One region of the Synechococcus sp. CB0101 genome, then DNA from elsewhere that is predicted to be linked to it. Evidence: predicted binding sites of a transcription regulator. Region 1 holds the regulator's gene; each other region holds the start of a gene.
The links. The regulator NtcA, encoded in region 1, controls nitrogen genes in cyanobacteria. The targets are predictions, from matches to a motif close to GTANCNNNNGNTAC.
Positions count from the first base shown of each region.

Region 2: the regulator NtcA is predicted to act here: its motif matches at 1,909-1,922, upstream of CB0101_RS00415 (aspartate carbamoyltransferase).
Region 3: the regulator NtcA is predicted to act here: its motif matches at 3,213-3,226, upstream of CB0101_RS07905 (circularly permuted type 2 ATP-grasp protein).
Region 4: the regulator NtcA is predicted to act here: its motif matches at 2,487-2,500, upstream of queF (preQ(1) synthase).

Region 1 covers NZ_CP039373.1:1,841,697-1,848,973, reverse strand. The annotation lists gene CB0101_RS09880 (lytic transglycosylase domain-containing protein) at 1-83, shown strand, start outside; gene CB0101_RS09875 (hypothetical protein) at 80-586, opposite strand; gene CB0101_RS09870 (NIL domain-containing protein) at 583-999, opposite strand; gene CB0101_RS09865 (thioredoxin domain-containing protein) at 1,135-1,638, shown strand; gene thyX (FAD-dependent thymidylate synthase) at 1,699-2,421, shown strand; gene dcd (dCTP deaminase) at 2,425-3,018, opposite strand; gene CB0101_RS09850 (cob(I)yrinic acid a,c-diamide adenosyltransferase) at 3,018-3,641, opposite strand; gene rph (ribonuclease PH) at 3,764-4,498, shown strand; gene ntcA (global nitrogen regulator NtcA) at 4,563-5,303, shown strand; gene CB0101_RS09835 (DUF3084 domain-containing protein) at 5,342-6,499, shown strand; gene CB0101_RS09830 (polyamine oxidase) at 6,496-6,927, shown strand; gene CB0101_RS09825 (DUF3146 family protein) at 6,936-7,193, opposite strand; gene pth (aminoacyl-tRNA hydrolase) at 7,205-7,277, opposite strand, start outside.
Region 2 covers NZ_CP039373.1:66,717-73,993, forward strand. The annotation lists gene asnB (asparagine synthase (glutamine-hydrolyzing)) at 1-661, opposite strand, end outside; gene CB0101_RS00415 (aspartate carbamoyltransferase) at 665-1,780, opposite strand; gene CB0101_RS15150 (hypothetical protein) at 1,985-2,149, opposite strand; gene CB0101_RS00420 (sodium:solute symporter family protein) at 2,154-3,584, opposite strand; gene CB0101_RS00425 (Nif11-like leader peptide family natural product precursor) at 3,783-3,998, opposite strand; gene CB0101_RS00430 (AhpC/TSA family protein) at 4,027-4,704, opposite strand; gene CB0101_RS15155 (hypothetical protein) at 4,754-4,894, shown strand; gene CB0101_RS00435 (DUF1499 domain-containing protein) at 4,891-5,283, shown strand; gene alsS (acetolactate synthase AlsS) at 5,363-7,006, shown strand; gene budA (acetolactate decarboxylase) at 7,020-7,277, shown strand, end outside.
Region 3 covers NZ_CP039373.1:1,458,584-1,465,860, reverse strand. The annotation lists gene CB0101_RS07915 (transglutaminase family protein) at 1-705, opposite strand, end outside; gene CB0101_RS07910 (alpha-E domain-containing protein) at 690-1,730, opposite strand; gene CB0101_RS07905 (circularly permuted type 2 ATP-grasp protein) at 1,724-3,163, opposite strand; gene CB0101_RS07900 (PilZ domain-containing protein) at 3,297-3,674, shown strand; gene ureC (urease subunit alpha) at 3,659-5,371, opposite strand; gene CB0101_RS07890 (urease subunit beta) at 5,378-5,695, opposite strand; gene CB0101_RS07885 (urease subunit gamma) at 5,718-6,020, opposite strand; gene CB0101_RS07880 (urease accessory protein UreD) at 6,093-7,004, opposite strand; gene ureE (urease accessory protein UreE) at 7,097-7,277, shown strand, end outside.
Region 4 covers NZ_CP039373.1:1,266,702-1,273,978, reverse strand. The annotation lists gene purB (adenylosuccinate lyase) at 1-753, opposite strand, end outside; gene CB0101_RS06940 (hypothetical protein) at 828-1,022, opposite strand; gene CB0101_RS06935 (TlyA family RNA methyltransferase) at 1,142-2,002, shown strand; gene CB0101_RS06930 (P-II family nitrogen regulator) at 2,030-2,368, opposite strand; gene queF (preQ(1) synthase) at 2,557-2,958, shown strand; gene CB0101_RS06920 (cytochrome c biogenesis protein ResB) at 2,946-4,241, opposite strand; gene CB0101_RS06915 (cytochrome c biogenesis CcdA family protein) at 4,260-4,976, opposite strand; gene CB0101_RS06910 (FtsW/RodA/SpoVE family cell cycle protein) at 5,002-6,201, opposite strand; gene CB0101_RS06905 (phycobilisome linker polypeptide) at 6,329-6,529, opposite strand; gene apcB (allophycocyanin subunit beta) at 6,563-7,051, opposite strand; gene CB0101_RS06895 (allophycocyanin subunit alpha) at 7,093-7,277, opposite strand, start outside.

The DNA of each region.
Region 1 (7,277 bases):
TCTACGTGAAAAAAGTGCTGGGCAACCGCTGGAGCTATCAGGTGCTGCAGAGCGATCCCACCGCGATCTGCATGGAGCCCTAAACGAGCGCAGGCACAAGCCGCTCATGCACCAGCGCCCCGAGGCTGATGCCCAGCAGCACCCACACGCTCAAGCCGATGGCCCCCATCCAGGGGGCCGGCGCAACGCGCAGCCGGCTCAGATCCAGGCGCGCCAGCAACACCGATGAGGCCAACACCAGCACCTCCGCCAACACGGCCAGGTGCAGCAGGTACAGGCCACCGGTGATCACGATCAGCAACGTCACCACCAAGGTGAGGGCCTTGCTGGCGGCCATCAGCTGCGACAACTCCCGCAGCAGCAGATCAGGCATCGCGCAGAACAGCACCACCACCAGGGCCTGCAGACATTGCAGGGGCCAGAACAGCGGCCCCGCCAATTCCAGCTGGAGGGGGGTCTCGGCGCGGTTGAGCATCAGCGGCGCCACCTCCGCCCAATGCAACCCCATGTAGCCACTCACCAACAGCAGCACCAACAACATCGGTGCCCGCACAGGCAGCAACAGCAGACCAAACACAGCTTTCACGGGGATGGCTCCAGCACCAGGGCAATCGCCTCAAACGGGCAGGTGGGAATGCATTGTTCGCACACCAGGCAGCGTTGCGCGTCGAACTGGAGCTGCCAAGTGGGGGCGTGGCTACTCAGGGCACCGCTGGGGCAAACGCTGGTGCAAATGCCGCAATCCACGCAGCGCGCAGGATCCACCTGGATCTGACCGGAGGCGCGGTTAAGGCCAAGCCCCTGGCTTTCCAGCCAGTGCTCAGCCGCAGCGAGATCATCGATATCGCCGGAGAGCTCCACCACCATGGTGCCGCTCTGATTCGGGGCGATCTGAGCCCGCAGGATCTTCGCGGCAATGTCGAACTCGACCGCCAACCGATAGGCAATCGGCTGGTGCACCGCTTCGCGGGGGAAATGCAGGGTGATGCGGCGCTTCACTCAGGCTCACCCGCTGGCGCTCAGGCTAACCAGCTTCAGAAAGCTGGCAGATTGTGGCAACCCGATCAGGCTCCCCCCGTGAGCGCACCGACGCCCGACTCCACAGCCCAACCGTTGCTCGGACGCCGAGCCCGCATGCTGCTGGCCGCCCTGGGCGCCGTTTTGGCTCTGGCCCTGTTCGCCCTGCGGGGCGGCCTCCAACCCGCCGCACCGTTGGAGAAGCTGGCGCGCCAATCCCTCGATCTTTCGGTAGCGCTGGGGGACGGACGCCCCACCCTGGTGGAGTTCTATGCCGACTGGTGTGAGGCCTGCCAAGCCATGGCACCCGCGATGGAGACGATCGAGCAGCAACACCATGGCGAACTCGACGTGGTGCTCCTCAATGTCGACAACCCGCGCTGGCAGCCGGAGGTAGATCGTTATGAGGTGAACGGCATCCCCCAGCTGGAACTGTTCAATGCCTCCGGCGAACCGATCGGCCGAGCCCTCGGGGCCCGCAGCAAACCGGAGCTCGAAGCACTCACCACAGCCCTGATCGCGGCGACACCGCTGCCGCAGCTGGCGGGCCTTGCCAGCCAGAGCAGCCTGCAACCCACCCTGGCGGCAACCCCGATGGCTGGTCCGCGCAGCCACGGCTGATCCAGCCAACCCCGCCTACCCTGCAGCCACCGCAGTCCGGCGGGCGCCGGCACCTTCCCCATGAACCGCTTCCGGGTTGAGCTGATCGCCGCCACCCCCAACCCGCAGCAGTGCATCTACGCCGCGATGCACCAGGACTACAGCGAGGGCTTCGTGGCCGCCGATCGCGCCGAATGGCCCGATGAAAGCAAAGCCGGCGAGATCTGCGTGAAGCGCCTGCTGTCCGGTGAACGGGGCCATTACGGACCGCTCGAGCACGCTCAGATCGTGCTCAATGTGGGCTGGTTCCCCCATTCGGTGATGCAACAGGCCCGAACCCACCGGGTCGGGGTGAGCTTCGATGTGCAATCGATGCGTTACACGGGAGATCGCATCTGCAGAGCCGCCAACGGCGAGCTCGAGCTGGAGGAGGTGTTCTATCTGCGCCCCGAGGGCCACTACAGCGATCGCCAGGGCAAGAAATACGCCTACACCGCTGAAGAGCGCAGCAAGGATCTCGAGCTCTGCCGGCTGGCTGCCGAGCGCTACCGCGACATGCTTGCGGCCGGCTTCGCCGAGGAGCACGCCCGCGGCATCCTCCCCTTCGACTACCGCCAACACTTCGTGGTGAGCTTCTCGCTGCGGGCGTTCCTGCACTTCATGGATCTGCGGGCAAAGCTCGATGCCCAGGAGGAGATCCGGGTGCTCTGCGATCTGATGTGGCCGCACATGCAGGCGTGGGCGCCGGAGATCGCCGCCTGGTACGAGAAGAGCCGTTTGCATAAGGCTCGGCTCGCACCGTGAGCCTTAAACCTTGGCGAGGGTGACCCGCTCGGGCTGGTGCTGGTATTTACCGGCGCGGTCCTGGTAGGTGGTTTCGCAGGGATCGCCTTCGAAGAAGAGCAGCTGGCAGATGCCTTCGTTGGCATAGATGCGGCAATCAGCTCCCGAAGAGTTGCTGAACTCGAGGGTGAGGTGCCCTTCCCAGCTGGCTTCCGCTGGCGTGGTGTTCACGATGATTCCCAGCCGGGCATAGGTGCTCTTGCCGAGACAGATCACTGTGATGTTGGCTGGCACCTTCATCTTCTCCAGCGCCACGCCGAGCCCATAGGAATGGGCCGGGAGGATGAAGTAGTCGCCGTCGTTGTCGCGGTGCAAAGGCGCCGGCTCGAGGTTGGCCGGATTGAACCGCTTGGGGTTCATCACCGTGCCCGGCACATGCTTGAAGATCAGAAATTCCTGGGGCGAGAGGCGCAGGTCGTAGCCATAGGAGGAGCAGCCAAAACTCAGCACCGGCTGGGCGCCGTTATCCGGATCCAGGTGGCGCACCAGCTTGGGCTGGAAGGGCTCGAGCATGCCGGCCGCAGCCTGCTCGTTGATCCAGCGGTCGTTCTTGAGCATCAGAAACCTCGGCGCAGCTGCGTGACCTGATCCGCCATCGCCAGTAGAGCGCTGGGCATGGAAGGCCCCGTCAGGATCACATCCAGGTGGGAGGGGCGCTGCTCGAGGGCGGCCAGCACCTCAGCGTCCTCCAGAAAGCCGAGCTCGACAGCCAGGCCCAGCTCATCGAGCACCAGCTGATCCAGCTGTCCCGCCAGCATCTGCTCGCGGGTGAAGGTCCATACGTCGCGCACAGCCTCGCGATCCGCAGCACCGGCCTGATCGGCTGCGGCCGGCTCCGCCAGGCAGCTGACCACGGCCGGTCTCAGCCACTGCAGCCGTCCGCACAGCCAGACGCTGCGCTCCAGCCCTTGATCAACACCCCCTTTGAGGAACTGGCTGATCAACACGCGGCTGCCGAGGCCGGCACTGCGCAGGGCCTGACTGAACACTCCGCTGAAACTGCCGCGGAAGGGAGCGGTGTGCACCTGCAGCAAGCCTTCCTGCTGTGCCACCAGCCGCAGGCTGCGTCCAGCTACAGACGATGCCGAGCTGACGGCACGCCCACCGCCGGCAGCCCGGTGGCCAGGCCGAAAGGGGCCGCTGGAGCCACTGCCGGGAAGGGCTGCAATGCTCGCCGTCATCTCCGCTGTGCCGCCGCGCTGAATCCTGAATGTAGCGGTGGCGAACCGATGGGCAAGCATCAGCCACTACCTGTAGTGCAAACACCCGTACCATCGAGCCAACGCAGATCCAGGCCCAACCCATGCCCGCAGCCCCGTCCCGCAGCGATGGCCGCAGCCCGAGCGACCTGCGGCCGACCCGCTTCGACTGGGATCCGATGGGCTTTGCCCTGAGCTCCGTCACCGTGCACACCGGTCGCACCGCGGTGATCTGCAGCGTTTGCCTCGAGGAGGACGTGCCGAAATGGCGCCAAGGATCCGGCAAGGGCTGGCTCAGCGCCGACTACCGCCTGCTCCCCGCCAGCACCCCCAGCCGGCAGCCGCGGGAGTTGATGAAGCTCTCAGGCCGCACCCAGGAAATTCAGCGGTTGATCGCCCGCAGCCTGCGGGCCTGCCTTGATCTCGAAGCCCTGGGCGAGCGCAGCCTCCACATCGACTGCGATGTACTGCAGGCCGATGCCGGCACCCGCAGCGCATCGATCACCGGGGCCTGGGCGGCCCTAGCCCTGGGGCTGCGGCGCCTTGAGGCCCGCGGCGTTCTCAACGGCACCCCCATGCTGGAGCAAGTGGCCGCGGTGTCGGTGGGGCTGGTGGGAAGCCAGGCCTTGCTCGACCTCGACTACAGCGAGGACAGCCGCGCCGAGGTGGACCTCAACGTGGTGATGAACAGCCAGGGGCAACTGCTGGAGGTGCAGGGCACCGCCGAAGGAGCTCCCTTCTCACGGCAGCAACTCAACCAGCTGCTCGATTTGGCCGACGAAGGCCTGCAGCTACTTCGGCATAGTCAGCTGCAGGCGCTGGAGCAAGCCCCGAAATAGTGTCAATCACTACAAGAGCCCGCAGGGGTGATCCGTAGGGTCCGCCTCAAATTGCCCCGCCGTTATGGTCGGCGCCCAACCAGGCTTCAGCCGCTACTCCCAAAGCCCGACCACCGGCGCCGCAGGGCTCACCCCGGTGGCGGGATCTCCCGTTGCCTCCAACGCCACGCTGTTGGATGTGATCCGCGGCCTGAATGGCAGCACCACCGAAACGGTGGAGCGCGGCAAAACCATCTTCTTCCCGGGCGATCCCGCCGAGAAGGTGTACCTGCTGCGGCGCGGCGCCGTTCGCCTCTCGCGCGTTTACGAGTCGGGCGAGGAGATCACCGTGGCCCTGCTGCGGGAAAACAGCCTGTTCGGGGTGCTCTCGCTGCTCACCGGCCAGCGCTCGGATCGCTTCTATCACGCTGTGGCGTTCACCCGCGTGGAGATGGTCACGGCCCCGGCCGCCTCGGTGCGCAAGGCAATCGAGCTTGACGCCAGCGTGGGGCTGCTGATGCTGCAGGGCCTCTCCTCACGCATCCTGCAGACCGAAACCATGATCGAAACCCTCACCCACCGCGACATGTCGTCGCGACTGGTGAGCTTTCTGCTGGTGCTTTGCCGTGATTTCGGGGTGCCCACCAGCGAAGGGATCACGATTGATCTGCGCCTCTCCCACCAGGCGATCGCCGAAGCGATCGGATCCACCCGGGTGACGATCACCCGCCTGCTTGGGGATCTACGCAACGCGGGCCTCGTGCAGATCGACCGCAAAAAGATCACGGTGTTTGATCCGCTTGCCCTGGCTAAGCGATTCAGCTGAGCGCTGTCCACCGATACTGAGCGTCGTCGCGCAAGGTTGTGTCGGGCTGGCTGTTGATCCTGGCGCTGCTGTTGCTGGGTGGAGTGCTCTCCACCCTCGGCGATCGGCTTGGTTCCAAGGTGGGCAAGGCGCGCCTCAGCCTGCTCGGGATGCGGCCGCGTCGTACGGCCGTGGTGATCACGGTGCTCACCGGCAGCCTGATCAGCGCCATCTCGCTTGGCCTGATGCTGCTGGTGAGCGATCGGCTGCGCACCGGACTGTTTGAGCTCGACCAATTGGAGCGGCGCCTCCGCGAAGGCCGTGAGGCCCTTGAGCGCAGCCAGAGCGAGCTGAATGCCGCCGAGCAGGGCCGCCAGGAAGCCCGCAGCCAGCTCGGCATGGTCGAAGCCCAGGCCGCTTCCCTGCGCAAGGAGCTGGCCCCCCTGCTGCAACAACGCCGGCAACTGGAGCAGGAACGCGATCAGCTCAGCCGCGAAATCGGCACCAAAGATGCCGATATCCGCCGCAACCGCGAGGAGCTGGCACGGCTGAACACGCGGATCAGCGCCTCGGCCAAAGAGCTACAGCAGCTGGAAACCAACCTGATCGCCCTGCGGCGCGGTGATGTGGTGATCAGCAGCGGCCAACCGCTGGAGATCGCCAAGGTGCGGATCCAAAGCCCTGATCAGGCCAAGGTGGTGATCGAAGCGCTGCTACGCCAAACCAACATCAACGTGTTCCAGCGGGTGCTGCCCGGGCAGCCCCCCAACCGGCAGATGCTGTTGGTCCCCCGCAGTGACATCACCAAGCTCGAGGGCATCCTCAGCAAACGAGGCGATTGGGTCGTGAGCCTGATCTCCGCCGCCAATGTGCTCAAGGGCGAACGCCAGGTGGTGGCCTTCCCCGATGTGCGCCGCAACAAGCAGGTGGTGAAAGCGGGGGAACAGTTGGCCACCACCGTGCTGGAAGGCGATGAACGCAGCCCAGAGCAGGTGCGTAGCCGCCTCAATCTGCTGCTCGCCGCGGCCTACAACACCGTGCAGCGGGCCGGCAGCTTGGCCAGCGGCCTTCAGTTCGATGCAGCCAGCGTGAATCAACTCACGGCTTCGCTCACCAACCGACCCGCCGGCCAGGTGGTGCAACTGCAGGCGATCTCGCTGCGCAACAGCGATCTGGTGGATCCGGTGGCCGTTGAACTGCGGGCGGTCGCGCGGTGAACCATCTCGCCGCCATCGATCCAGGCCTGAGCAAATGCGGCCTGGTGCTGGCCGACACGGAAACGCTGCAGGTGAAAGCCGCCGGCGTTCTACCGCCCGAGCGCTGCCAAGCACTGCTGTTGGAGTGGGCGCAAAGCCCTGGCTGCACAACCGTGCTGCTGGGAGATGGCACCGGCAGCCGGCCCTGGCAGCAGTGGCTCCGCACCCATCAGCTGCGGGTGCAGTTGATCCCTGAGGCGGGCACCACCCTCGCTGCTCGGGAGCGCTACTGGCAGCTGGAGCCAGCCCGCGGCTGGCGGCGATGGCTCCCCCCCGGCCTGCGCCTGCCCCCCCGGGATGTGGACGATGTGGTGGCCCAACTGCTGATTGAGCGCCAGCTTGGCCGGGCGCTGAGCCGCAGCCGAGACCTTGAGCTGCTCAACCGTTGAATCGCGCTCTAAAACTTGGCCCGCACGGTGAAGGCGTAGTCCCCACCCGGCTCAAGCTGGTAGTCGGCCTTGAGCAGAAAGCGCAACAGCGCATCGTGGATCAGGGCGCGGCCCAGAGATGGCTCCACCAGCAACTCGCCGCGATCAAAAAACCAACTGAACGTCCACTGGAAGCCGCCCGCACTCACCTCTCCTTCCAGCAGACGCTGGCTGAAGCTCTGCTGCAGGACCCGCAGCTGAGCCGTGGTGGTGGGTAAGCGACTCACAACGGCGCTCCTCAGCCCAGCGGTGCTTCCGCCAGCTTGGCGGCAGCCGGCGCCACAAACCCGTTCAATCGGTTACCGGCCCGC
Region 2 (7,277 bases), 1.0 Mb from region 1:
GGGCTCCATCGCGCCGCTGCACCTTCAGCACGTGGCCGGGCTTCACCTGGTGGATTCCGGCGAAGGCGGTGCTGCCGGGCACCATCGTTTGCATCAGCTGATGGAACAACCCTTCGGAGGTGAAGCGCCGCTCCACGGACGGATGGGCGAACAGCACCTTGAGCTCTGAGCCGAACACCAACCCTTCGGGGGTGAGGCACCAGTACTGGGGCTTGATCCCGAAGCGATCGCGCACCAGATAGAGGCAGTCGTCGCCGCGGTCGTAGAGGGCGAAGGCGAATTCACCGCGCAGCTGCGGCAGCGTGCGCTCCAGCCCCTGCTGTTGGTAAAGGCGCAGCAGGATCTCGGAATCGCTCTTGCTGCTGAAGCGCACACCCCGGGCGGTGAGATCGGCGCGGATGCGTTGGAAGTCGTAGAACTCGCCGTTATGGGCCATCAGCAGCTGGCCATCGCTGCTGCTGAAGGGTTGGCGGGCGCGGGTTTCGTTCAGGTCGATGATCGAGAGGCGGGCATGGCAGAAGCCCACGCCGGCGTCCTCGAACTGCCGGATTCCGAATCCGTCTGGGCCGCGATGCACTTGGATCGCCGCCATGTTCACCAGCAGCTGGGGATCCACCGCTTGCTGGGGTGTGTTGTGAAAGATTCCGCCGATGCCGCACATGGTTCAGATCACATCCATCACACGGTCGGTGCGGTCGACCAGGCAGGTGAGCAGGGCCATGCGCAGAAACACCGCGCCGCGGGCCTGGCTGAAATACCAGTTGTGCGGTGTGTCGTCCATGCAGGTGCTCAATTCGGGGCCGCGAGCCAGGGGGTGGAGCACGATGGCGTCGCTCTTGTAGGGGAGATCGCGGGTGAGGCGGAAGTTGCTGCCATGCACCTCGTAGCTATCGCCAACCCAGGCAATGGCATTGATGTAAATCACATCCAGCTCCGGGATCTCGCGGTGCAGATTGGTGCTGAGTCGAATGTTCAGTCCCGCGTCTTGGAGCTCCTCGAGCTGCCCTGGATCGAAGAGTTGATCCGATGCGTGGGTGTTGGGGTCGTGAATGATGACGATTTCTTCCACGATTTGCGGGAATTTCGCCAGGATGTGCAGCAGCGATCGCACGGTGCGCATGCGATTCGGGATGCCAACAATGCCGATTCGAACCCGTTCTGAAGGGGCAACGCTGGTGTTGGCCAGGCTGGGTCTCCACTTGAACAAGGTGAACAGGTCGGCCATGGCCTGCGTGGGATGTTGATCGATCCCGTTGCCGGCATTGATGATCGGGATGCGCAGAGATTCGGTCATCTGGTAGACCGCTTCTGCGTGGTTGTCGCGCAGGACAACGCAGTCGCCGTAGTTGTTGAACATATGGGCGACGTCGGTGAGGGATTCACCCTTGGCGATGCCGGTGCTGCTGCGGTCGGTGATGTTGATCGAGTCACCGCCGAGGCGGTGCCAGGCGCTATCGAAGGAGAGGCGTGTGCGGGTGCTGGGTTCGTAGAAGGCGTTGATCAGGATTTTTCCCTTGAGCGGCGAATTATGTGTGATGTAGCGATTGGGATTGCTCTCGAATTTGGCCGCCAGCCGGAACAGCTGAAGCAGGGTTTCGGCGCGGAACGGACGGATCGACACCACGTGTTGATCCCGGAGGTCGAGCAAGGCTTCGCCGTCTTCCTGGATGTTGCTCAGCAGTGCCTGGGGTTGGGTGGCGCCGTAGATGTCGGGCCCAAGCGGTTGAAACCGTAGTGATGCAGCGGTGTCAGAGCGCTTTTCGGGCGAAAGTAAAGCCATGTCAACTTGAGGCAATAACGAGGCCGCTGAAACCTTGCGTGCCGTGAACGTGCAATATCCACACCCTGCACGACCGAGAGTCCGCTTTTCGCGGATCGCCGGTGAATCTTCAAACTACGCGCCAATTGGTAGCGGTTGATGCATAAAAGCGGTGAATCGCTTTACGATCAGACCCTTCAGGGTGTGAATTGCTTTACAGCTTTTTCACCACACGTTGTTCGATCGCCATTCGCGCCACCAGATCACCAGGAGCGCCAGAACGGCAAAGGCCAGGCCCGCCAGGCTGCCGAAAACCACTAGGCGAAGCAGGTTGAGGCTGGCTATCCAGGTGCTGTTCGCGAGGAGCGCTGAGGCCAGGGTTGGGTGCATTCGATTACTCCCCGCGCAGGATGTGCCATTGGAATTGTTCCGGCCGAAGGCTCGTGCCAACGGCCATCACCACGGCTGAGACCGCAGCGGAGATCAGGGCCGCGCAATAGGGCGCGATCTGCACATAGGCCGTGAGCCCAGCAGCGCTTCCAGCCACCATGGCTGCGATGGCGGCCTGGCGGTTGGCTTGCGGCCAATAGAGGCCATAGGCCACCGGCCAGATCGTGGAGGCCACGAGTGCGCCGGTGAAGAACAGCACCGATGCCAGTGAATCCAGCCTGGGCCAGGACAGGGCCAGGGTGATCAGGCCCAGCAGGACCACCACGAGCTTGGTGGCCTGGCGCAGCTGCGCATCGCTCAACTGGGGATTGAGCAGCTTGAAGATCACATCCTCAGCCACCAGATCGGCTGTGGAAGCCAGCAGAGAGTCGAGGGTGGAGGTGAGTGAGGCGAACACCACCACAAACACCAGCGCTGATCCCCCGGCGCCGAGCAGTTGCGAGGCCATCACCGGGAACACCATGTTCACCTGGGGCAGCTCGAGGTTGTCCGCCAGGGCCACCAGGCCGATGGAACCCGTCACCACGGGCACGGTCATCCAGGCCAGCCCGCCCAGGATGAAGGAGTTGAACACCACAGAGGTGCGGCTGGAGAACACTCGCGACCACCAGATGTTGTTGTGAAACACCTCTCCCATGGAGAAGAGTGCAGAGTTCCAGGCGATCAGCAGGCCCGCTGGGAGGAGCAGATTCAGCCGATCTGGGTGGCTTGCTGCCAGGTTGCTGTGCACTTGCTCCAGTGGAAAGCGCTGGAAGGCCAGCACCGCCACCACCACCAGCAAGCCCATGATCAGCAGCGACTGAATGAAATCGGTGCCCACCACCGCGCGCATGCCGCCGTACAGCGTGTAGATGGTCGAGACGCCAATCACAACCACCATGCCGAGTCGGTAATCAAAACCCGATAGGGCTTCCAGCAGGATGCCTGCACCCATGGCTTGTGTGATCAAGAACCCCAGGGTGTAGATCGCTGTGATCACCATGAACACCCACCAGGCAGCGCGCCCGTAGCGCAGCCGGATGAAGTCGCCGCTGGTACGGCCCCGGGGCATCAACTGTTTGATGCGAATCGCCAATGGCGCAAACAGGATTAAGCCCAACCCGGCCAGGGCATAGCTGAACATGCCCCAGAGCCCATTGCGGTAGCCGAATTCCGGTGCCAACAAGGTGGTGTTGCCCGTCACCCAGGAGGCCATCAAGGTGGCGGTACTCAGGGCCAGGCCGATATTGCGGCCCGCCAGCATGTAGTCGTCAGCATCGCCCTGACCCCGGCGACCCCAGGACACACCCAGGGCGATCCAGAGCACGGCGAAGATCACCACCAAGGCCCAGGCGATACCAGGCGAGAGCAGCGGTGTGGCAGCGAGGAGTGTCACGGCTCAGTCCTCCCCCCAGGGATTGCGCCCACGCCAGGACCAATGGCCCCGGAGGATCATTCCGGCCGTGGCGGCTGTGACGACGGCGCCGACGCTAAAGATCAGCAGTGCTTGTTGAAACTCATCCACAGGCTGTGGTTTGTTTGCAACACACTAGGGGCGTTGTTGTTGCGAAAACAAACTTACGCTTGGTGCTGATCAGTTGTATTCGCCGGGGATGTCGTTCTTGTGAACCGTGACCCGATCAAATTTTTTGCCGGAAACTCGTAGTAACTCATCACCGGAAAACTCAAAGCCGTGTTTCATGGCGATTTGGGCCACGTCGTCGGCGGTGGCGGCCGCCAACACGTCTTGCTTGAGTGCAGCGTCGCTTTGCAGCCGCGCCAGGAACGCCTTCAGTTGATCGAGAGACATGGCGCCGGCCGCTGCTGGGGCTCCAGTTTCACAGGAAGGGGTCGAGGAAGCTGAGGGGCCGGTTCATCGTGGCGGAGAAACCGAGGATGCCTGGATCCCGGTGGCTGTAGAGGAGGCTGTCGTCGGCATCGATCAGGAAGGTGCCGCCGCGTTGGGTGATGAAGTCGTTGCGGGGTACGTAGGTGCCCCAGTTGCCCAGCACCTCCGTCATGTTGCGCAGCCGCACGGTGGCGAGTTCAAACGGCCGTTGGAACCCCTCCCCACCAGCGAAGCGGAACAGCGGGCTGTCGATGCGCTGCGGGGCGTTGCGATCACCGGTGTAGCCCCGCAGCACCTCAGCCAAGGTGCCTGGCGATCCGATGCCGGCACACATCAACAACAACCCGGGCCAGGGGCCGCCTGGGGTTTTCAGGCCTTCGTAGAGCCCCAGCTCTCGATGGAGTGTGGGGTCGGCATCCACCTCCAAGGCGGTGCGGGGAAACCCGGTGTGGCGGCAGAACCGCTCGGCTCCGGCGGCGTCGCCAATGGCAATCGCCAGGGTGCGGATGCCAGCGGCTTCCAGCTTCGGCAGCTCTGGTGCCAGGGCCTGGGCGTACTCCATCGAGTCGAAGTCGCCAAGCTGGGTGAGCAGCAGCACCAGCCGGCGCACGCCTTGCATGTCGGCTGTTGCTTGCAGGCGTTGCAGCAGAGGGGCTGGGGCTTGCATGCCGCGGAGGCCGGTCGGCGACTCAAACTAACCAGGTGTGATGAACCCCATGGATCGCCGTCACTGGCTGCTGCTATTGGCCGCCATTGCCTGTATCGCCGGCCTGCTGCTCTGGATCGGTGAGATCGATCTGGGCATGGAAGACTCAATCACCCCGGCCCCAGCGCCTGCCGCTGCCCCCCAGTCATGACTGCCTTGCTGCTCACGCTCACCCTGGCGCTGTTCCACTGGGTGGGGCCGGTTCCCGCTGATTTGGGTGTGCACAGCGGTGCGCTCTCCCCCTGCGCGAGCCCAGCGCATTGCGCCCGTGCCGATTGGGCTGTGGCTGATCCGCAGGCGGCTCTCAACGCGTTGGTGCCGGTGATTGAAGCCATGCCCCGCACCGAAATCGTGGAGCAATCTGATGGCTATCTCCATGCCACTGCTACGAGTGTGTTCTTTGGCTTTGTCGATGATTTGGAGTTGTATGCCGACTCGGCGACGGGTGTGCTGCAGGCCCGTTCAGTGTCGCGGCTTGGTGATTCCGATCTGGGAGTTAATCGTCAACGGTTAACTGATTTGCAGCAGGAATTGTCTTGAGGTTTGTAACCGGATCGTCGCGTTCTGGTTGCTGAACCCAGCGCATCCCCTCAGGGTTGAGGTGGTTTGGTTCAACGCCATGAACGGCGCTCAAGTTCTGGTGAAGCTGCTGGAGCAGCACGGTGTGACCCATGTGTTCGGGATTCCGGGCGCGAAAGTCGACAGCGTGTTTGAGGCTCTCAGCGAGTCCTCCATTGAGCTGGTGCTCTGCCGCCATGAACAGAACGCGGCGTTTATGGCCCAGGCCGTGGGCCGGATGACCGGCACGGTCGGCGTGTGTCTGGTCACGTCCGGGCCGGGGGTGACGAACCTGGTCACCGGTCTGGCCACGGCTAACTCCGAGGGAGATCCAGTGCTGGCCATCGGCGGTGAGGTGCCGATCGACGATCGCTTCAAGCACACCCATCAGGCCCTCGATGGGGTGGATGTGATGCGGCCGGTGACGAAATACGCCCAGACGGCGCTCTCCATACACAGCTTGCCGGAGGTGTTCGGCAATGCGGTGCGGGCCGCTGAGAGCGGTCGCCCCGGTGCAGCTTTCCTGGGGCTGCCCAAGGATGTGGGCCTGGCGGAGTTCCCTGGCGAGCTCTCAGCGGGCTGGGCACGGCCGGTTCATCAGGGCGCCGCTGCTGCATCGGAACTCAGCCGGGCTGCTGACTTGATCAATGCCAGCCGCCGCCCGCTGCTGCTGCTGGGCATGCAGGCGTCGCAGGGCAGGTTGGCGGAGTCGCTGCAGGCGTTTGTGCGCGGCAGCGGCCTTCCCTACTGCGCCACGTTTCAAGGGCCCGGGGCCTGGGTGGCCCCGGATCAGTTCGCCGGTCGCGTGGGCCTGTTCCGCAATCAGCCCGCCGATCACCTGCTCGATGCCGCCGATTGCGTGATCACGGTGGGCTTCGATGCGATCGAGTTTGATCCGAGCCTCTGGAACACCGGCAACAGCCGGCCGCTGGTGGTGGTGGATGTGTTGCCGCCCGATCAGGATCAAGCCTTCCTGCCGAGCGCCGAACTGATCGGTGGCATCGATGCCAGCCTCTCCGCCCTGGCACCGCTGATCAAGGCGACGGTGGAGGAAGCCTTCCGAAGCAGTGGAGACACTGCTGCTGCCGAGCTTCATGCCACGGCGGCTGAGGGCGCCCAGCTTGGAGGCACGCCCCTTCATCCGCTGCGGGTGATCCATGAGTTGCGCCAGGTGGTGACGCCAGACACCACCCTGGCGCTGGATGTGGGCTCCCACTACATCTGGATGAATCGCTACTTCCCTGCCGGCCATGCCCGGCAGGTGTTGGTGAGCAATGGTCAGCAGACCCTGGGTGTGGCCTTGCCCTGGGCGATGGCCACCAATCTCTGCCGCCCAGGGCAGCCGGTGATCTCGGTGTCGGGCGATGGCGGGTTCCTCTTCACCGCCACGGAATTGCAAACGGCTACGCGGATCGGCAGCCGTTTCGTGCACCTGATCTGGAACAGCGGCAGCTACGACATGGTGGCGTTCCAGGAGCAAGCTCATTACGGCCGCACAGCGGGCGTGGAGCTTGGCACCTACAACGTGGAAGCCTTCGCCGAAGCGTTCGGCTGCAAGGGCTATCGCATCACAGCAGCCGATCAGCTCGGGCCAGTGCTGCGGGAAGCGCTGCAGCAAACCGTGCCTGTGTTGATTGATATTCCGATCGATTACTCCCAGAACCTCAAACTGATGCAAAACGTGCATCAAGACTTCATTCACTGAGGGAGCCTTTGTGATGACATGTCGCCCGGATTCCCACCACGAGCTCCATGTGCGCTTGGGTGATGGCTTGTATCAAGCTCTCCAGGAGCGCTGTCGGCGCACCGGTGAAAGTGCGAGCCATGTGATGCGCGAGGCCCTGGCTGAATGCCTGGATCTTGAGCATCACACCATTTATCAGGTGTCCACCTCCGGCGCCCTGGTGCAGGGGGTGTATCAAGGCTGCGTCACCGTGGGGGAGCTGCTCAAGCACGGCAACTTCGGCCTCGGCACT
Region 3 (7,277 bases), 380 kb from region 1:
GTCAAAACCCCGCCAACCGGCACCCTGCAGATAGACCTCCGCCCAGGCGTGCAGGTCGTAGCGCTCGGGCTTGGGCTCCACCAGGTGGTAGCCGCTCACGAAGCGGGCCGGCAGCCCCACGCTGCGGCAACACTCGATCATCAGCATCGCCAGGTCGCGGCAGGAGCCCACCCGTTCCTTCAGGGTGCGGCCGGCGGGCCAGGCGGGGCCCACGTGCCGCTGGGTGTATTTCACCCGGTCCTGGATCACCTCGATCAGTTGCTGCAGGAAGTTGAGGCTGCGACCATCGCTCCCCATCAGTGCTTCTTGGGCCACGTCCACGGCGGCGCCGTCGTGCTGGCCGTTGGGGAGCCAGCCCTGCAGGTTGCTGAGCAGGTCGGGGTTGAGCCGGCCGATTTGCACCGGCAGCTGGGCCATCTGTTCATCCAGGCAGGCCTCCAGCAAGGGCGGGCTGAAGGTTTCCACCTCACTGGTGGCGATCACGGTGAGGTGATCGGCTTCACCGAGAAAGCGGGCACGGGTGATGGTGTCACCACCGGCGGCCATCAGCTCATAGAGCTGGCTTGGATCGGGGGAGATCTCCAGGCGGTAGTCGATCAGCCGCTGAAACCCGTGGGGCCGTGGGCGCAGGCAGAAGCGATGCGGCCCCAGCAACACCGGTTTGGTGTAGCGGTAGTCGAACCGGTGGATCAGGCGGGCGCGCATGCCAGGTCGTGACTGGTGGCGGAGACAGAAACGGAGGCCTGCGCCGGTGGAATGGCGGCGGCTTCATCGGCGGTGGCCAGGCTCGGCAACACGAAGTAGCGAGCGTGGATCAGCTCATGCAGGTTATTGAGATCCTGCTGGAGAGCGTCGATGGATTCATGCAGTCCGCCGGTCACGAGTTCGTCGATGCCGGTGTAGCTCCAGCGGGCGCGGGTGAGTCCGCTCAGGCACTCGAGGGGATCTGGCTTGCCCGCGGCGGCGCCGGCCGCCACCACCTGGAGGGTTTCATCGATCCGCTCCAGGCAGTAGCGCACCGAGCGCGGGAAGTTGCGGTCGAGCAGCAGGAAGGCCGCCACCGCCCGTGGTGTGATCACTCCCTGCTGCGACTGGCGGAACATCTGGTAAGCCCCGGCTGAGCGCAACAGGGAAATCCACTGCAGTTCATCCAGCACGCCGCCCACCTCTTCCGGGCTGGGCAGCAGCAGGAAGTACTTCACATCGAGGATGCGCGTGGTCTTATCAGCGCGTTCGATCAGCCGGCCCAGGCGACTGAATTGCCAGGACAGATCACGGCTCAAGGTGGCGTCGGTGATCCCGTAGAAGAGCTGGCAGCCGCGGCGGATTTCGCGCAGCTGCTCCTGGGGTGGTTGATGCCAGAAGCTGTCGCTCTCGAGCAGGGTCCAATACAGATCGTTGATCTGCTCCCACATCTCGGTGGTGATCACATCGCGGATCTGGCGGGCGTTCTCCCGAGCCAGGGCAATGCAGTTCACGATGCTGCTGGGGTTGTCCTCAGCCTTCACCAGAAACTCCACCACCTGATCGGGGCCGCCGCCGCTGGGATACAGCTGATCAAACAGATCGCGGTCGCCGCTGGCATCGATCAGGGGCTGCCAGGGCTCGGCGCTGCCCGGGGGGCAGTCGAGCGCCATGGCTTCGCTCACCTCCACGAAGCGTGAGAGGTTTTCGGCGCGCTCCACATACCGGTTGATCCAGTAGAGCGAGTCGGCAACGCGGCTCAGCATGGGGCTTCCTCCACGATCCAGGTGTCCTTGCAGCCGCCGCCCTGCGACGAATTCACCACCAGCGAACCCCGCTTCAGGGCCACACGGGTGAGGCCACCAGGGGTGACCCAGGCGTCTTTACCGCGCAGCACATAGGGCCGCAGATCCACGTGGCAGGGATAGAGCTCGCCATCGCTGAGGGATGGCACGGTGGAGAGCTCGAGGGTGGGCTGGGCGATGAAATTGCGCGGGTTGGCGCGGATCTTGTCGGCGAAATCGAGAATCTCCGCTTCGCTGGCATGGGGACCGATCAACATCCCGTAGCCCCCGGCTTCCGACACCGCCTTCACCACCAGCTCCTTCAGGTGCGCCAGCACATAGGCCTGATCATCGGGCCGTGAACACAGATAGGTGGGCACGTTTTCGATGATCGGCTCCTCGCCGAGGTAGTAGCGGATCATCTCAGGCACGTAGGCGTAGATGAGCTTGTCGTCGGCGACGCCGGTGCCAGGCGCGTTGGCGATGGCGACGCGGCCCTGGGCATACACCTCCATCAAGCCCCGCACCCCGAGCATCGAATCGGAGCGGAACACCGCCGGATCGAGGAAGTCATCGTCGATGCGGCGGTAGATCACATCCACCGGCTCGAGGCCCTGGGTGGTGCGCATCCACACCCGCCCGTCCTGGCAGGCCAGATCGCGCCCCTCCACCAGGGAGATGCCCATTTGCTGGGCCAGGTAGCTGTGCTCGAAGTAAGCGCTGTTGAACACCCCCGGTGTGAGCAGCACCACCCGCGGCGCTTCGGTCCAGGGGGCCAGATCCCGCAGGGTCTGCAGCAGCTGGGATGGATAGCTGTCGATCGGCTGCACGGTGCGGCCGCTGAACAGGCTCGGGAACATGCGCTTCATCACGCGCCGGTTCTCGAGGAAGTAGGCCACGCCCGAGGGGCAGCGCAGGTTGTCTTCCAGCACGCGCCAGGTGCCTAGTCCATCGCGGATCAGATCGAGGCCGGAGATCTGACACCACTTGCCCAGCGGTGGCCGGAACCCGCGGAGTTGCGGCCGCCAGCCCTGGGAGGTCTCCACATCTTCACGAGGGATCACACCATCGCGAAGGATGGCCTGATCGCCATACACATCCGCCAGAAACAGATCGATCGCTTCGAGGCGTTGGATCAGGCCGCGCTGCAGCAGGTCCCAATCGCTGGAGCCAATCAGGCGGGGCAGTGGATCAAAGGGAAGGATGCGCTCGCCGCCGCGGTTGCCGGAATCGTTGAGACGGAAGGTGGCCCCCAGCCGCTTCAGCAGCATGCCGGCCGCGGCGTGGTTGCGGTTGAGCTGCTCCAGCCCCAGTGCGCCCAGGGAGGAAAGCAGCGGCTGCAGCGCACTGCGGGGTTCTTCGCTGGCGCTGAAATATTCGTCGTAGCCCTTGCTGGGCCGGTAGTCGGTGAACATCGCCGAGCCTGCGGTGGCGTGATCATGCAGAGCTGTCTGGCCCCTTCAGGTGGCAGTTGCTACGGAACGGCCGGGTTGGCGCTGCTGCGTGTGCCTGCCTAGGTTTTGGCTCATGGCGCACCCTGAGCAGCCCTTGGATCAGCCCCTCTGGGATCAGGTGGGCCAGCCGCTCAATCGCCGCCATGAACCCCGCATGGCGGTCGGCAGTGTGCTGCCGGTGCAATTGCGCTTCCTGCCCAACGGCCAGCCCCCCGGCGCCTGGATGACAGCCGACATCCTCGACATCAGCCACGGCGGCATGGCGCTGCTGGTGCCCTGCCTGGAGACGACACTTGTCGGCGAGCCGCTGCTGCTCGATGTGAGTCAGCATCCGGGGTTTGGTGCGGTGCGGCTACCGGCTGTGCTGCGTTGGAGCTGCCCAGCTGGCGAGCTGGGGCTGTTGCAGCTGATCGGCGTGCAGTTGGATCAGCCCCTGCCCCGGGTCCCCCCCCTGGTTCAGAGCAGGAAATAGCGCTGGGCCATCGGCAGCACGTCGGCCGGCTCGCAGGTGAGCAGTTCGCCGTCGGCGAACACCTCGTAGGTCTGCGGGTCCACCTCCACCTTGGGCAGGGCGGTGTTGTTTTTCATCGAGGCCTTGTTGATGCCGCCGCGGGTGTTCTGCACCGGCACGCAAAGCCGCTCCAGGCCGAGGCGGCGGGGCACGTCGTCGTCGAGGGCGGCCTGGCTCACGAAGGTGAGGCAGCTGGGGGCCAGCGCCTTGCCGAAGGCGGCGAACATCGGCCGGCCGTGCACCGGGCCCGGGGTGGGGATCGAGGCGTTGGCATCACCCATCTGCGCCCACACGATCGAGCCGCCCTTGATCACCATCTCGGGCTTCACCCCGAAGAACCCGGGCTTCCACAGCACCAGATCCGCCAGCTTGCCCACTTCCACCGAGCCCACCTGGTGATCGATGCCGTGCACGATCGCGGGGTTGATCGTCACCTTGGCGATGTAGCGCTTGAGGCGGGTGTTGTCGTTGCGCTCTGAGTCGCCCGGTAGGACGCCGCGCTGCACCTTCATCTTGTGGGCAGTCTGGAAGGTGCGCGTGATCACCTCACCCACCCGGCCCATGGCCTGCGAATCGCTGGCGATGAGCGAGAAGGCGCCGATGTCGTGAAGGATGTCTTCGGCGGCGATCGTTTCGCGGCGGATCCGCGATTCAGCGAAGGCCACGTCTTCCGGGATCCGCGGATCGAGGTGGTGGCACACCATCAGCATGTCGAGGTGTTCCTCGAGCGTGTTGCGGGTGTAGGGGCGCGTGGGGTTGGTGGAGCTGGGCAGCACGTTGGCTTCCCCGCAGATCCGGATGATGTCGGGTGCATGGCCGCCGCCGGCCCCTTCGGTGTGGAAGGTGTGGATCGTGCGGCCGCCGATGGCGCGGATCGTGTCTTCGACGAACCCGGCCTCGTTGAGGGTGTCGGAGTGGATCGCCACCTGGATGTCGAAGCGATCCGCCACCGACAGGCAGCAGTCGATCGCCGCAGGTGTGGTGCCCCAGTCTTCGTGGAGCTTGAGGGTGATAGCACCGGCGCGGATTTGCTCTTCGAGCGCTTCAGGGGTGCTGGCATTGCCCTTGCCGAAGAAGCCGAGGTTCATCGGCAGCCCTTCGGCGGCCTGCAGCATCCGCGCCATGTGGAAGGCGCCTGGGGTGCAGGTGGTGGCGTTGGAGCCGGTGGCTGGGCCGGTGCCGCCGCCGAGCATCGTGGTCACCCCGCTGGCTAGGGCCGTTTCCACCTGCTGGGGGCAGATGAAGTGGATGTGGGTGTCGATGGCACCGGCGGTGAGGATGTGGCCCTCGCCGGCGATCGCCTCGGTGCCTGGGCCCACCACGATGTCCACACCGGCTTGGGTTTCGGGGTTGCCCGCCTTGCCGATCGCCACGATGCGGCCGTCGCGCAGGCCGATGTCGGCCTTTACGATCCCCCACCAATCGAGGATCAGGGCGTTGGTGATCACCGTGTCCACCGCCCCGTCGGCGCGGGTGGTCTGGGCCTGACCCATCCCATCGCGGATCACCTTGCCTCCGCCGAACTTCACTTCATCGCCATAGACAGTGAAGTCCTTCTCCACCTCCAGGATCAGCTCGGTATCGGCGAGCCGTAGGCGATCGCCCGTGGTGGGGCCGTAGGTCTCGGCGTAGGCGCGGCGGGAGATGCGATAGGGCATGGGAGGTCAGTCGAGGGGGCCGTTCACCAGGCCGTTGAATCCGAAAATGCGCCGTTGGCCGGCGAAGGGAACCAGCTGCACCTCGCGGCTGTCGCCGGGCTCAAAGCGCACGGCTGTGCCGGCGGGGATATCGAGCCGTAGGCCCCGGGCGGCTTCACGGTTGAACTCCAGTGCGGCATTCACTTCAAAGAAGTGGAAATGCGATCCCACCTGCACCGGGCGATCACCGGTATTGGCCACCAGCAAGGTGGTGACGGGCCGGCCGGCGTTGAGTTCGAGCTCGCCGGGTTCGGGGATCAGTTCGCCGGGGATCAGTGGTGCCATGGGAAGGATGCGGCGTGGGTGGTCAGCGAATCGGGTCGTGGAGGGTCACGAGCTTGGTGCCATCGGGAAACACCGCTTCGATCTGCACCTCATGCACCAGCTCAGCAATGCCCTCCATCACTTGGTCGCGGCTGAGCCAGGTGGTGCCTTCCTGCATCAGCTCGGCCACGCTTTTGCCATCGCGGGCTCCTTCCAGCACTTGAAAACTGAGCCAGGCCACCGCCTCGGGGTGGTTGAGCTTGAGGCCGCGGTTGAGGCGCCGTTCCGCCAGCAGGGCCGCGGTCACGATCAGGAGCTTGTCCTTCTCCTGAGGGGATAAATGCATGGCGAAGGGCGGGCCTGAACGCTCAGTCCAGTCAAGACCAGCACTCTGATCGCTGCCCAGCGGGCTCTGTGTTCAGGCTGAACACTGGTGGAGTGGCTGCTCCTGAAACGGCCAAACCCGTGGCAGTTCCGGTGGGGCCAGTCCGCGTTGGGCGCGGATCAGCGCCCAGATCCGGCAGAACCAGAAGCGGGCCGCCTGGCTGGATGGTCCGCGGTAGCGCGCCACCAACCCTTGCTCCAGCGCGCCGCAGGCCATCGTTCCCTCCAGCCCGGTGCGGGCTGCGCGTACTTGTTCCAGTAAGGGTGCGGCGTCCAGGGGGGCTGGCGCGGCCCACACCAGGGAGCCGAAGACCGGTTGCCCGTCCATGCCGTGTGGCCCGTGCAGCGCTTCGCCATGGAGCTGCAGCCGATCCACGAGTTCCCAGCGCTCGGGCTGGCTGGGTGTGGCTTGGCGGCGAATGCTGGTGCTGGAGCGCCAGCAGCCCTCTCCCAACGTTTCATCCGCGGCGGTGCGTCCCAGCCGCACCACCTCCATCGCCAGAAAACTGGCGCCCGGGGCCAGGTCCACCTGCAGATGCTGTTGATAGAGGGCGTCGGCGTACAGCACCAGCTCCTGGGGCAGCCACTCCAGATCGCTGTTCGCCGCCTGTCGCACCGCCAGCTTCTGCTCAGCCCAGACGCCCTGGGGGTGGAGCCGGGAGCGGCGCACGCTGCCGTACACCTTCTGCGCCGCCACACTGGTGAGCAGCGCCCGGCTGCCCGCTTCGAGATCCAGCTGCAGCTGCAGCTGATCGCCGCCCACCAGGCCCCCGGCGGTGTGCAGCAGGGGCAGCTCGCAATGGCCGCTGCTCTGCGCTGTACTGCGCATCAGCTTGAGCGGAGCGGTGGCCCCCCCTTGAAACTGGGTGCGCCCATGGCGCTCCAGGAACTGCAGCCTGGCGGTGGCTTGCCAGCCGGTGGTTGAGGCGGAGAGGGTGCCGTTCATGGGCGCATGCTCCCGGCCGTTGCCGCGCCGCTTTGGTAGCGATGATCACATAGTGGCACTCCGGCGACCGCCAGGGTGCAGCCCGTTCCGCGATGCCCACTGCCGCGATGCCGCACGAAGCCGCCATCCTGTTGGTGGAGCGCTTGCCGGATCAGGCGCCCTGGCCGGCTGCCGAGCTTGTGTTGCAGCTCCCCCTGGCCGCGGATGAGCGCACCAGCCTGCGGGGGCATCGCCGCTCAGCCTGTGGATCCGATCTGTTGTTGCAATTGCCTC
Region 4 (7,277 bases), 570 kb from region 1:
CACCTCGAGCACATCGGTGCGCTGCATGTTGCGGATCTCGGTGGAGAAGCGCTCCAGCGCCGCACCCACCAGGGCCAGCGTTTGGATGTATTCCGCGTGGCGATCGCGGGAGATCACCTGGGTGCTGGCGGTGTCGGGCACCAGGCCGAGCTTGGCGCAGGCGATCTCCTCCACCCGGGGATCGGTGTTGGCATAGGTGCCCATGGCCCCCGAGATCTGCCCCACGCTCACGGCCGTTTCCAGGCGCTCGAGACGCTCCTGGTTGCGCACCACTTCCGCCAGCCAGCCGGCCACCTTGAAACCGAAGGTGATCGGTTCGCCGTGGATGGCGTGGGAGCGGCCGATCATCACGGTGCCCTTGTGCTCTCGGGCTAACACCCGCAGCGCCTCGGCCAGCTTGTCGAGCTCGGTGCGCAGCAGCTTCACCGAAGCCTTCATCTGCAGGGCGACACCCGTGTCCAGCACATCGGAGCTGGTCATGCCCACGTGGATGTAGCGGCCCGCATCGCCCACGTGCTCGTTCACGTTGGTGAGGAAGGCGATCACGTCGTGACGCACTTCGGCCTCGATTTCGAGGATGCGCTCCACGCTGAAGGCGGCCTTTTCTTTGATCGTGGCCACCGCTTCGGCAGGAACGCGGCCCAGCTCGCAGTTGGCTTCAGTAGCCGCGATTTCCACATCCAGCCAGCTCTGGAACTTCGCTTCCTCGCTCCAGATGGCGCCCATCTCGGGCAGGGTGTAACGCTCGATCAAGGCCGCCGCGGGCTCACATCAAGACCAATGTATGGGGCGCTGGGATCGGCCCCTGATCGGCGCAGCGGGAAGCCTCAGGCCACAGCTGTGAGCTTGCGGTGTTCCACTTCCCACTGCACGAGCTGGCCCCAGGCCTGCTGGCGCACCCAGCAGCGGCCGCCGCGGCACTGGATCAGCTGGAAGGGGGGAAGGTCGTCGGGCTGGTTGCGCAGTTTCACGAAGCTGCCCGGTTGGAGCAGTTCGACCACGTTGGATTGCTGGCGCGGCATGGGGGATCCCCTGTGCTGAGGGACATCCTCCGGAGTGTTCCCCGTTTTGCCGCTGCAGCCCCCGTTTTTGTTCGGTTTCCCCTGTGCTTTTGTGACAGCACACCAGCACGCTGCTGTTGATGGGCCGCAAGCAACGCCTGGATCTGCAGTTGGTGGAGCTGGGTCTGGCCACCAGCCGCCAGCAGGCGCAGCAGCTGATCCGGGCGGGCAAGGTGCGCAGCGGCGATCGGGTGCTCGATAAGCCTGGATTGGATGTGCTCCCGGATCTGCCCCTGCAGGTGGAGCAGCCGCCGCGGTTCGTGTCGCGTGGAGGAGAGAAGTTGCTGGGGGCGCTGGAGGTGTTCCCGATCGAGCTCAGCGAGCGGGTCTGCCTTGATGGCGGCATCTCCACCGGGGGCTTCACCGATTGCCTGCTGCAGCACGGTGCCAGCCGGGTGTATGGGGTGGATGTGGGCTATGGCCAGACGGCCTGGAGCCTGCGCACCGATCCGCGTTTGGTGCTGAAGGAGCGCACCAACCTGCGCCACCTCGAGCCGGCCGACCTCTATGCCGAGGCTGACCCTTGGCCGGATTTGGCGGTGGCGGATGTGTCGTTCATCCGCTTGGCCTTGGTGTTGCCGGCCATCGGCCGGCTGCTGCGGCCGGAACGGCGGGAAGCGCTGCTGCTGGTGAAACCGCAGTTTGAAGTGGGGAAAGAGCGCGTGGGCAAGGGCGGGGTGGTGCGTGATCCGGCGGCCCACGTGGATGCGATTGAAGGCGTGATCGCAGCCGCGGCGCTGGAGGGCTGGAGTGCCTGCGGGCTCACGGCTTCACCGATCACCGGGCCCGCGGGCAATCACGAATATCTGCTTTGGTTGCGCAGCGGCGCCTGGCCTGCAGCGGCGGATCCGATTGAGGCATCAATGCAGCAAAAAGCCGCCGGCGCCTCCCCCGATGGGGAGGCAATCCGGCGGCTGGTGGGGCAAACCCTGGGGGTGTGAAGGGGCCTGGTGGGCTTGAGGCGCCGATCAGATGGCGCTGCTGTCGCGATCGCCAGTGCGGATCCGGATGACGGAGTCCACGGGGCTGATGAAGATCTTGCCGTCGCCGATCTCGCCGGTGCGGGCGGCTTCCTGGATGGCTCCCACCACGGTGTCGACTTGGGCGTCGTCCACCACGATCTCGAGCTTCAGCTTCTGCAGGAATTCCACGGTGAACTCGGAACCGCGGTAGCGCTCCACCTGGCCCTTCTGGCGACCGAAGCCACGAACCTCGCTCACGGTCATGCCGACGATGCCGGCATTCACCAGGGCCAACTTCACATCTTCAAGCTTGAACGGGCGAATGATGGCCTCAACTTTTTTCATGGCTGCGGGAGTGGCTGGGGACGCACTGTCAACGACAGTCTCTCAGGAATTCTGGGAGGACAGGCGGGGGACTGGGCCCCGCGAAGCGCTTATTAGCCGCAGCTTTCGAAGCATGGGTGTGGCGGTTGCTACCACTGCGATGGCCCGGGGGCGGCTGCTTAGCATCCGGCCTTGAACCATCTCTGCCGATGAGCGCCGACCAGACCCGCACCCCTCTCTATGGCGAGCGGGCCATCGCCGAAGCGGAGCTGATCTGCTTCGACAATCCGCGCCCCGGTCGGGCCTACGAGGTGTCGATCACCCTGCCGGAATTCACCTGTAAGTGCCCCTTCTCGGGCTATCCGGATTTCGCCACCCTGCGTCTGCTGTATCAGCCCGGCCCTCGGGTGATGGAGCTCAAGGCGATCAAGCTGTACGTGAACAGCTACCGCGACCGCTCGATCTCCCACGAGGAGGTCACCAACCGCATCCTCGATGACTTCGTGGCGGCCTGCGAACCGGTGTGGATGCAGCTTGAGGCCGACTTCAACCCCCGCGGCAATGTGCACACGGTGATCCGTGCCAGCCACGGCACCCGTCAGGCCTGCTGAAGTTCGGTTAGCAGCGCTGGGAGTTCCCGCGAGAAGGCCGCCAGGTTGCGGTTGCATAGACCCGCCACATGCAGCTTTTGCTGCTCGGGTTCGGCGATGGCCCACAGCTGGCGGGTGGCGATCAGGCTCAAGGCCCCGCCCGCCAGCGCAATGGCGAAGCCGGCGTACACCAGTGGCACGCCTGGATCGCGCTTGAGCAACAGGCCGCTGGCCGGCACCACGCTGGCGATGCGCAGCGGGATCCCCGCGATCTCGGCGGGGCCGCCGCCCGGCACCAGGGTGCCCAGCACTTCGGCATCGGCGGAATACACCGTGACCGGGCCCTGTTCGCTGGAGAGGGCCAGCAGCACCGGGTTGCTGCCATCGGGCCGGGTGGGCAGCACGATGCCCCAAACCTGATCGCCCAGTTGCGGGAAGCTCTGCAGCGGCAGCTCCAGAATCGGGCTCTTGCCCAGTTGCACCTGGATCGCCGCCAGGGCCCAGTCGGCTTGATACACCGTCATCCCCTGGAAGCGCAGGGGGTGGTTCACGCTGATCTCCCGGTTGGTGGCCGGGAGCGGCGCGCTGGCGGCGGGATCGCCCGGCTGCAAGCGCAGTTGGGAGCGGAATTGTTCCGGCCGGCCGGCCGGATCGCGTTCGATGCCGAAGCCCTCAAGGGCCACGGTGAGTTGGGTTTCGCCGCGGCGGTTCAGCAGTTCCAGTTCATTGCCGGGGGCCAGATAGCGCTCCAACCGTTGGCCGGCCAGGGCGCCCCAGGCGGCCCCCACCATCAGCACCACCAGGCCGGCATGCACCAACAAGGGGCCCACCCTGCCGCTCACGCCCCGGCGTGCCGCCAGGCGATGGGGATGGGGCTGCACTTGCCAGCCGCGCTGCAGCAGCAACGCCTGCAGCTGCCCCAGTTGCGTGTCGGCCTGCGGGCTGCTCAGGGTTTCTGCGAGGGTGAGCTTGCTGAGCTGGCGCGGGCTGCTGTAGTCGATCCAGCGCAGGGCGGCTTGCAGGGCCGGCCATTGGCGCCGCCAGCTGCAGAGGATCAGTGAGAGCCCCAGCCAGGCCAGCAGGCCCAGAAACCAGTTGCTCGAATACACGTGATCGAGCTGCAGGCGCAGGATTGCATCGCCGTTGAGCAACCCCAGCCAGGGCTGGGCGTCGTAGACGCGGTGATAGAGCTCAGCGTTTTCCTGCTGCGGCACCAGCGTGCCCAGTCCACTGGCGATGGCGATCAGGATCAACAGCCCGATGGCCAGGCGAAGGTCGGAGATCCAGGCGATCAGGCGTTTCATCAACACGTGCGTGAAGGCTCAGCCCCAGCGGGCCAGAAGGGTGAGTGTGCCTGTGGCCAGCAGCACCACGCCGCTGATGGGGGGAACCCATTGGCCCAGGGCCCGGAGGGCCAGCAAGCGGGGCACCCAGGCGGCAGCTGTGCCCGCCAGCAGCAGCGGCATCACCTGCCCGCCGGCAAAGGCGGTGAGCAACACCACCCCGGCCAGGGGTTCACCGGCCTGGGCGATCCAGGCCAGCAACACCGCCAACACCGGCGTGGTGCAGGGTGATGCCGCCAGTCCGAAGGCCAGGCCGGCCGCCAGGGGAGCGAGGGCTTTGGGCACCCGTTGGCGCCATTGCTCCGGATCCGGCCCGTTCGGCAGTTGCAGGGGCAACAGGCCGAGCAGGTTGAGGCCCATCAGCACCGCCAGCACGGCCACCAGCGTGGGGATCAGGCCAGGCACTTGGCCATAGATGCGCCCCAGGGCGCCACTGGCCAGGCCGAGCAGCACCAGCGACGCCACGATGCCGCCGCAGAAGCTGAGGCTTCGCTGCCAGGGCTTCTCCTGCTGGTCGTCGAAGCCGGCCAGGTAGGCCAGGGTGACCGGCAGCAGCGAGAGCGAGCAGGGGCCCAGGCTGGTGATCAAGCCACCGGCAAACACCAACAGCACGGTGACAGCACTGGGATGGGCCAGGGAGCTGCTGAGCAGCTGCTCTCCGCTGCGGGCCCAGTCGGCCAGGGCCGGAGCCACCATCGCGGTTCTTGAGTCGGCAGTGGGGTCAGCCTATCGAGAGGCTTCCGCGGGCTGAGCCTTCCCGTTGGCGTTCTTCCCGCCGGCGCGGGCGCCCCGGCTCAAGGCCAGCACCCTCCAGGGCACAGCGCAGTAGCAGGCCCGCCGTGAGCAGGCTGGAGAGCAAGGAGTTGCCGCCATAGCTGATCATCGGCAAGGGCAGGCCGGTGGTGGGCATGGCACCGCTGGCCACGGCGATGTTGAGGATCGACTGGCCCACCAGCAAGGCGGTGCAACCGATCGCCACGAGGCGTTGCTGGTTGCTGCGGCAGCTCAGGGCCACCCGCAGCCCCACGAACCCAAACAGCAGCAAAAACAGCAGCAGCAACACCGAACCCACGTAGCCGAATTCTTCGGCAAACACGGCAAAGATGAAATCGGTGCTTTGGATCGGCAGGTATTGGAGCTTCTGGGTGGAGAGGCCGAAGCCCTCGCCCCAGAGGCCGCCGGAGCCGATGGCCAAGAGGCTCTGCACCAACTGATAGCCATCGCCTTGGGCGTCCTTCCAGGGGTTGAGGAAGGAGGTCACCCGGATGCGTTGGTATTCGTTGATCGAGATGCTGCCGACGGCCACGCTGAAGCCGAGGCCGGCGCTGCCGAGCATCGCCCAGAGCGGTAGTCCTGAAGCCAGGGCCATCAGCCACAGCAGGATTCCGCAGAGCGAGGCCGTGCTCAGGTTGGGCTGTTTGAGGATCAGGCCGAGGGTCACCGCAAAAACCCCCAGCCAGGTGAGTTTTTGATCGGGGGCGATGCGGCTCCAGTGGGAGAACAGCGCCGCACCCTGCAATACCAGGAAGGGTTTGATCAGCTCGGTGGGCTGGATCTGGATGGGGCCGATCACCAGCCAGCGGCTGGCGCCATTCACGGTGCTGCCGATCACCAGGGTGAGGGCTACGAGCACCATGCCCACCAGCAAAGCCGGGCCGGCCATGCGCAGCCAGCGGCGCAGGTTGATCTTGATGCCGAGGTAGAGCAAGCCCCAGCTGGCGACCATCCAGATCGCCTGGCGTTTCAGGTAGTAGGTGGGATCGCCCATTTCGCGAGCGGCCACCCACCAGCTGGCCGAGCCCAGCACCACCAGGCCCAACACGCTCCAGAGGGCCACCATCCCCAGCAGCAGGCGAGCTTCCGCTGGCCAATGGCTGAAGGGCACAGGCAAGAGGCCGGATGAGTTGGCGGAACGGGCCAATGCTGCGTGGAAATGAGGTTCCGACTATCCCGTATCTGCGGTGACCTTGCCAATCAAATGGCCATAAAAAAAGCCCGGCTTGGCCGGGCTTTTTCGAAGCGCGAGAGCGCTGAATTGGCTCTGAAGATCAGTTGCCCACGTTCACCTGACGGCGACCGGAGACCAGTTCAACCTTCAGGATCTTGCCGCCTTGCTTCATGATCCGCTGCTGTTCAGCGAACCAGCTTTCGTAAGGCACCCACTTGGTGAAAAAGGTGTTCTGCAGCTCGCGCTGGGAACGGGCCTTTTCAGGGCAGGGGATGCAGGCGGTGACTTTGAACAGGCGCATGGGTGGATCCTCGAGGTGTGCCGAAGGCAGGGATCAGTTACCCAGGCCGGAGCTGATGTAGTCGAAGTACACGCCCATTTCGCGGCCGGCATCGGGGCCCACCAGGGAGGCGGTCACTTCCTTCATGGCCTGGATCGACTGCACGGTGGCGCCGATGGGCACACCCAGGGAGTTGTAGGTCTCCTTGAGACCGTTCAGCACGCGCTCGTCGAGGATCGAGGTGTCACCAGCCAGCATGGCGTAGGTGGCGTAGCGCAGGTAGTAGTCGAGGTCGCGGATGCAGGCCGCGTAACGACGGCAGGTGTACATGTTGCCGCCGGGACGGGTGATGTCCGAGTACAGCAGCGACTTGGCCACAGCTTCCTTGATGATCGCGGAAGCATTAGCGCTGATGGTGGCAGCGGCACGCACGCGCAGCTCACCGCTGGCGAAGTACTGCTCCAGGCGACCCATGGAGGAGGTGTCCAGGTAGAGGCCCTGGACGTCGGCCTGGTTGATGACGTTGGTGATGGCGTCTTGCATGGAACCTGATGGAAGAGGCGGTGGTTAGAGAAGAAAGATCCTCAGGAGAGGGCGCCGACGACGTAGTCGAAGTAGAAGCCAGCCTCTTCGGCATCAGCGCCGGTGAGCAGGCTCATGGCGGCGTTCTTCATCTCGCGCACGGCTTCAGCCATGGCTTCGAGGGGGGTGCCCAGGGAGCGATACATCTCCTTGGCGCCGATGATGCCGATCTCTTCGATCGGGGTCA